One region of the Stenotrophomonas sp. NPDC077420 genome, then DNA from elsewhere that is predicted to be linked to it. Evidence: predicted binding sites of a transcription regulator. Region 1 holds the regulator's gene; the other holds the start of a gene.
The links. Region 1 encodes HrcA, which represses chaperone genes, less so after heat shock. Its sites were predicted from a motif close to TTNGCACTCNNNNNNNNNGAGTGCNAA; they were not measured.
Positions count from the first base shown of each region.

Region 2: the regulator HrcA is predicted to act here: its motif matches at 1,798-1,824, upstream of ACIGII_RS07020 (co-chaperone GroES).

Region 1 covers NZ_JBITVZ010000006.1:108,036-111,448, reverse strand. The annotation lists gene dnaK (molecular chaperone DnaK) at 1-455, opposite strand, end outside; gene grpE (nucleotide exchange factor GrpE) at 585-1,100, opposite strand; gene hrcA (heat-inducible transcriptional repressor HrcA) at 1,183-2,250, opposite strand; gene recN (DNA repair protein RecN) at 2,376-3,413, shown strand, end outside.
Region 2 covers NZ_JBITVZ010000005.1:110,405-113,817, forward strand. The annotation lists gene groL (chaperonin GroEL) at 1-1,367, opposite strand, end outside; gene ACIGII_RS07020 (co-chaperone GroES) at 1,464-1,751, opposite strand; gene ACIGII_RS07025 (endonuclease) at 2,054-3,413, shown strand, end outside.

The sequences.
Region 1 (3,413 bases):
CGCTGGCTGTCGTTGAAGTAGGCCGGCACGGTGATCACGGCCTCGGTGACGGTCTCACCCAGGAACGCTTCGGCGGTCTTCTTCATCTTCTCCAGCACGCGGGCGGAGATTTCCTGCGGCGCCATCTTCTTCGCGTCGCTGGTCTGCACCCAGGCGTCGCCGTTGTCGTGGGCCAGGATGCCGTAAGGCACGTGCGCGATGTCCTTCTGGACTTCAGCGTCGGTGAACTTGCGGCCGATCAGGCGCTTGACGGCGTAGAAGGTGTTCTTCGGGTTGGTCACGGCCTGGCGCTTGGCCGAGGCGCCGACCAGCACTTCGCCGTCCTTGGTGTAGGCGACGATGGAAGGCGTGGTGCGGTCGCCCTCCGCATTTTCGATGACGCGGGCCTTGCCGCCGTCCATGATCGCCACGCACGAGTTGGTGGTGCCGAGGTCGATACCAATGATCTTGCCCATGGGGGAGACTCCTGAAAAGTGGGAAACATCCGGCCGCTGCCGGGTTATGAATGGGATGTGTGGGACGCTGCTGTCACTTTCAAGCCACCTGTCGAACACAGTGTCCGATGCTGGCGAAACGCGTTCAGGTCAGTCCCGTGCGACCACGACCAGGGCCGGGCGCAGCAGGCGATCGTTGAGCAGGTAGCCCTTCTGGAACACCTGGACCACGCTGCCCGGCGCCGCACCCGGGGCGTCGACCTGGCTGATCGCCTGGTGGTGCTCCGGGTTGAAGGTCTGGCCGGTCGGGTCCAGCAGGGTCAGGCCGTTGTCGGCAGCTACCTTCAACAACTGCTTGTAGGTCAGTTCCAGGCCTTCGCGCAGCGGGCTGGGCTCGGCGCCGGCGGCATTCAGGCCGGCGTCCAGGCTGTCGAACACCGGCAGCAGTTCGCCCAGCAGCTTTTCGTTGGCGAAGCGGCGCGCCTGGTCGACGTCGCGGGCCACGCGCTTGCGCTGGTTGTCCAGGTCGGCGCGCTCACGCAGCGACTCGGACCGGAGCAGCGCCACTTCGTTGTGCAGGGCGTCGAGCTGCTGCTGCAGGGTATCGCCCGTGGCGGCGTCGCCGGCCGGGGTCTGGGATGCGATATCAGGCTGATCTTGGTTCATTTCCGGATCCTTGGCGGTGACTCTCCGCCTCCACCCACCCCTATGTGGGCGGCCGGACCCGATTCAAGAGCCAGGGCGCGCGTTATGTGCGATCCCGGGACAATCCGCCCCCGGCCGGCACATCCAGGGCCGCGCCCAGCACCTGGGCGGTGGCCTCCACCAGCGGAATCATGCGGTCGTAGGCCATCCGCTTGGGGCCGATCACCCCCAGCACGCCCAGCACCTGGCCCCCGGCCGAATAAGGCGCGGTCACCAGCGAGACGTTCTCCAGCGGCATCACCCCGGTCTCCTCGCCAATGAAGATGCGCACGCCCGGGGCCTGGATGGTGCGCTCCAGCAGCTGCAGGATCTCGCGCTTGCTGGCGAACAGGTCGAACAGTTCGCGCAGCCGGTCCAGGTCGGACAGGTCCTGCACGCCCATCAGCCGGGTCTGACCGGCCAGCACCATGTCGTCGGCGGGCGGGGCCATGGCCTGTTCGGCCAGTTCCACGCTGTGCGCCAGCAGCTGTTCCATCTCCGAGCGCGCCTGGCGCAGCTCGATCAGCAGCGTGGAACGGATGTCGGCCAGCGGGCGACCGGCGCAATGGGCGTTGAGGTAATTGGCCACCTTTTCCAGCTCGGCCGGCTCCCAGCTGCGGCGCGGCTCGATCACCCGGTTCTGCACTTCGTTGTCGGCAAACACCAGGATCGCCAGGACCCGGCGCGCGTCCAGCGCCACGAAATCGATGTGCCGGAAGGCGAACTGCTCGCGCCGCGGCGCGCCGACCACGCCGACGAAGTGGCTCATCGCCGACAACAGTTCCGACGCGCTGCCCAGCAGCGCCTGGGTGCCGGCCCCGGTGGACAACTCGCTGCGCAGGCGGTTCAGCTCGCCCTCGCCCGGCGGCTGCATCTTGACCAGGCTGTCCACGAACACCCGGTAGCCGTGCGCGGTGGGCACGCGCCCGGCCGAGACATGCGCCGAGCTGAGCAGGCCCAGGTCTTCCAGGTCGCCCAGGATGTTGCGGATGGTGGCCGCGCTCACGTCCAGCCCGGCCAGGCGCGCCAGGGTCTGCGAGCCCACCGGTTCGCCGTCCTGGATGTGGCGCGCGATCAGCGTCCGCAGCAGGTGGCGGGCGCGCGGCGCGAGATGGGGCGCGGAAGGGTGCATGGAATCAACCTGTGAGACGCGACAGTGGATAATGGCAGGGCGACGCCCCGGCGAGGGATCGGGGATTGCCGATTGGAGCTGCCCGCCGCCCATGCTAGCGTTGCGCGGCTCAAGAACCCAACACCATGCTCAGACATCTATCGATCAAGGATTTTGCCGTCGTCCGCGCCACCGAACTGGAGTTCGGGCCGGGCATGACCGTGGTTTCGGGCGAGACCGGCGCCGGCAAGTCGCTGATGGTCGACGCGCTGGGCTTCCTGTCCGGCCTGCGCGCCGACAGCGGCGTGGTCCGCCACGGTGCCGCGCGCGCCGAACTGTCGGCCGAGTTCGCGCCGACCGACGACGCCCCGGCGCGGCGCTGGCTGCGCGACAACGAACTGGATGACGACGACCAGTGCCAGCTGCGCCGCATCATCCGCGCCGACGGCGGCTCGCGCGCCTGGATCAACGGGCGCCCGGTGACCCTGTCGCAGCTGACCGAACTGGCCGGCATGCTGGTCGAGATCCACGGCCAGCACGAGCAGCAGGCGCTGCTGGCACGGCCCTCGCAGCTCGCCCTGCTCGATGCCTTCGCGCGCAATGACGCCGAACGCGCCCGGGTCCGGCAGGCCGCCGCGCGCTGGCAGGCGCTGGTCGACGAAGCCGAGGCGCTCTCGCGCCAGGGCGATGTCAGCGACCGCATCGGTTTCCTCGAACACCAGCTGGGCGAGCTGCAGCGCGAAGACCTTGAACCGGCGTCGATCATCGCGCTGGGCAGCAGCCACCGCCGCCAGGCCCACGCAGGCGCACTGGTCAGTGCGTGCGACGTGGCCGCCGCCCGGCTCAACGGCGACGACGAGGTCTCGGTGCTGCAGCTGCTGCAGCAGACCCGCCACGACCTGTCGCGGGTGGCCGAACATGACGCCCGCCTGGGCGAGGTGGACGCGCTGCTGGACAGCGCGGTCATCCAGCTGCACGAAGCGCTGGCCCTGCTGGACCGCGTGCACGACGACCTGGACGCGGACCCGGAGCAGTTCGAGGACATCGAACGCCGCCTCGGTCGCCTGCACGACCTGTCGCGCAAGCACCGCGTACCGATGGAAGCGCTGGGCGAGCATCGCGACGCGATGGAAGCCGAAGTGGAGCAGCTGCGCGGCGCGGATGTGCGCCTGCAGGCGCTGGCT
Region 2 (3,413 bases), on a different contig from region 1:
GCGACGATTTCGCGCAGCGGGGCTTCCATCGCGCGCAGGGCGATCTGGATGCCGTGGTTCTGGTCTTCGTTGGCGCCCTTCAGGCCGGCCAGCGCGGTGACCGCACGGACCAGGGCCACACCGCCGCCCGGCACCACGCCTTCTTCGACCGCTGCACGGGTCGCGTGCAGGGCGTCGTCGACGCGGTCCTTCTTTTCCTTCATTTCGATTTCGGTCGACGCGCCGACCTTGATCACGGCAACACCGCCGGCCAGCTTGGCCACGCGTTCCTGCAGCTTTTCACGGTCGTAGTCCGACGAGGTGTCTTCGATCTGGGTCTTGATGCGGGCCACGCGCGATTCCACGGCAGCCTTGTCGCCCAGGCCGTCGATGATCGTGGTGTTTTCCTTGGAAACCTGCACCTTCTTGGCGCGGCCCAGGTCGTTGATGGTCGCCTTTTCCAGCGACAGGCCGATCTCTTCGGAGATCACGGTGCCACCGGTCAGCACGGCCATGTCTTCCAGCATCGCCTTGCGACGGTCGCCGAAGCCCGGCGCCTTGACGGCCACGACCTTGACGATGCCACGGATGGTGTTGACCACCAGGGTGGCCAGCGCTTCGCCTTCGACTTCCTCGGCCACGATCAGCAGCGGCTTGCCAGCCTTGGCGACGCCTTCCAGCACCGGCAGCAGGTCGCGCACGTTGGAGATCTTCTTGTCGTGCAGCAGGATGTACGGATCATCCAGGTCGGCAGTCTGCGACTGCTGGTTGTTGATGAAGTACGGGGACAGGTAGCCGCGGTCGAACTGCATGCCCTTGACCACGTCCAGCTCGTTTTCCAGGCCCGAGCCTTCTTCAACGGTGATCACGCCTTCCTTGCCGACTTCCTTCATCGCTTCGGCGATGATGTTGCCGATCGACTCGTCCGAGTTGGCCGAGATCGTGCCGACCTGGGCAATGGCCTTGTCGTCAGCGGTGGGCTTGGAGATGTTCTTCAGCTCGGCGACGGCGGCCACCACGGCCTTGTCGATACCGCGCTTGAGGTCCATCGGGTTCATGCCGGCGGCAACGGCCTTGGCGCCTTCGCGGATCAGGGCCTGGGCCAGCACGGTGGCGGTGGTGGTGCCGTCACCGGCGTCATCATTCGTACGCGAGGCGACTTCCTTCACCATCTGCGCGCCCATGTTCTCGAACTTGTCGGACAGTTCGATTTCCTTGGCGACGGACACGCCGTCCTTGGTGATGGTCGGGGCGCCGAAGCTCTTCTCGAGCACGACATTGCGGCCCTTCGGGCCCAGGGTGGCCTTGACGGCATTGGCGAGAACGTTGACGCCGCGCACCATGCGCGAACGGGCGTCTTCACCGAAACGAATTTCCTTGGCAGCCATTGCGATTACCTTTTCTGTAGAGCCACGCCAGGCGTGGCTGAATCAATAGGGGATGTGCAGAGCCGGGCGCTGCCCGGCTGAACGAGCGACGCGGTCTCAGCCAACGATGGCGAGGATGTCGTCTTCGCGCAGCACCTTGTATTCCACGCCTTCACTCTTGTAGCTGCTGCCGGCGTACTGGCCGTAGATGACCTTGTCACCCACCTTCAGCGACGGCTGGCGCACGCTGCCGCTGTCCAGCGGCTTGCCCGGGCCCACGGCCACGACTTCACCCTTGGTCGACTTTTCCTTGGCCGAGTCCGGAATGACGATGCCGCCGGCGGAAATTTCGTCGGCTTCGATCGGCTTGACCACAACGCGGTCGTGAAGCGGCTTGATGTTCATGTGGGACCTCTTAAGTTATTGATTGGTCTGAAAAAGTCCGGCGATGTTAGCACTCACCCAGGGTGACTGCCAGCGTCGCTCGCGAAAAAACCCGCCATGCGGGACAGGGCAGAGATGGAGGCCTGCCCTGCCCTTTCAAGGGGGTGCATGCAAATTTCCCTCCCAGCGCCGGACGCCTCGGCAGCATTCGCCAAATTCTTGACGCACGTCCCAGTGTGGCGTGTCCAGATGGGCATATCGATAGATGTGTCATATGGATTGGCTAGATTCACTCGGCAAAACCCAATCACAAGGAGACGTAGATGAGGTTGCTCACACCGCTGTCCCTGGGGTGCCTGTTGGCGCTGGCGACCAGCCCGGCCCAGGCCGACGTATTCATCAATGAACTGCATTACGACGACAGCACCGCGGCCGGCGATGTCGGCGAAGCGATCGAGGTGGTCGCCACCGGCGGCGAAGACCTCGCCGCCTACACCGTGTACCTGTACAACGGCAGCACGCCCTCGGCCGCCACGGTCTACGCCAGCAACCCGGTGCCCGTCGGCACCGCCGCCAGCTGCGGCAAGGCCAGCATCGCCACCGTCACTTACCCCACCAATGGCCTGCAGAACGGCGCCAACGACGGCATCGCCCTGGTCGACGGCAGCGGCAAGGTGGTCCAGTTCATCAGCTACGAAGGCACGGTCACCGCCGCCGCCGGCCCTGCCGCCGGACTGACCAGCCAGAACATCCCGGTCAGTGAAACCAACAGCACCGCGCCGGGCACCTCGCTGCAGCTCACCGGCAGCGGCAGCCAGTACGCCCACTTCACCTGGGCGGCTTCGGCCGCGCAGACCTTCGGTGCCTGCAACAACGGCCAGGCCTTCAACGGCGGTGGCGGCACCGGTCCGAACACCCCGCCTTCGGTACGCACGACCACGCCGGAGCAGGGCGCCACCACGTTCCCGGCCGCGGCTGATCTGGCGGTGACCTTCAGCGAGAACGTCACCGTTAGCAGCGGTGCCTTCGTGCTCAGCTGCGGCCAGTCCGGCAGCGTGCCGCTGACCCATGCCGGCAGCGGCACGACCTTCACCCTGTCCACCGACACCGCGCTGGTCGCCGGTGAAGCGTGCCGGTTCGACATCCGTGCGGCCCGGATCAAGGACGCGCAGGGGGCCCGGCCGGCCGCCGACACGCGCATCGCGTTCAACGTGGCCGCCGGCGGTGGCGGCGATCCGGGTCCCGACCCGGGCCCGGGCAGCTACTACGCGAAAGTGAACACCTCCAGCCCCAGCCAGCTGCGCTGCTCGCTGCACGCCACCATCAAGGGCCACACCGCGTATCCCTACAGTGGCTCGGGTACCAGCACCTGGACCATCCTGGAGATTGCCGACGAGGATCCCAACAACAGCGGCAGGATCCTGGACGCCTACCGCAACCGCAGCTATGCCAAGGTCAGCGACCGCGCGGGCACCGGCAGCGGCCTGACCTACAACCGCGAGCACACCTGGCCGAATTCACTGGGTTTTGCCAGTACCACCGGCGACAAGGGTCTGCCGTACGCGCCCTACACCGACACCCACATGCTGTACCTGTCCGACACGCAGTGGAATGCCGATCGCGGCAACAAGCCGTTTGCCAACTGCGACGCCAGCTGTGGCGAGCGCGCCACCGAAAACAACA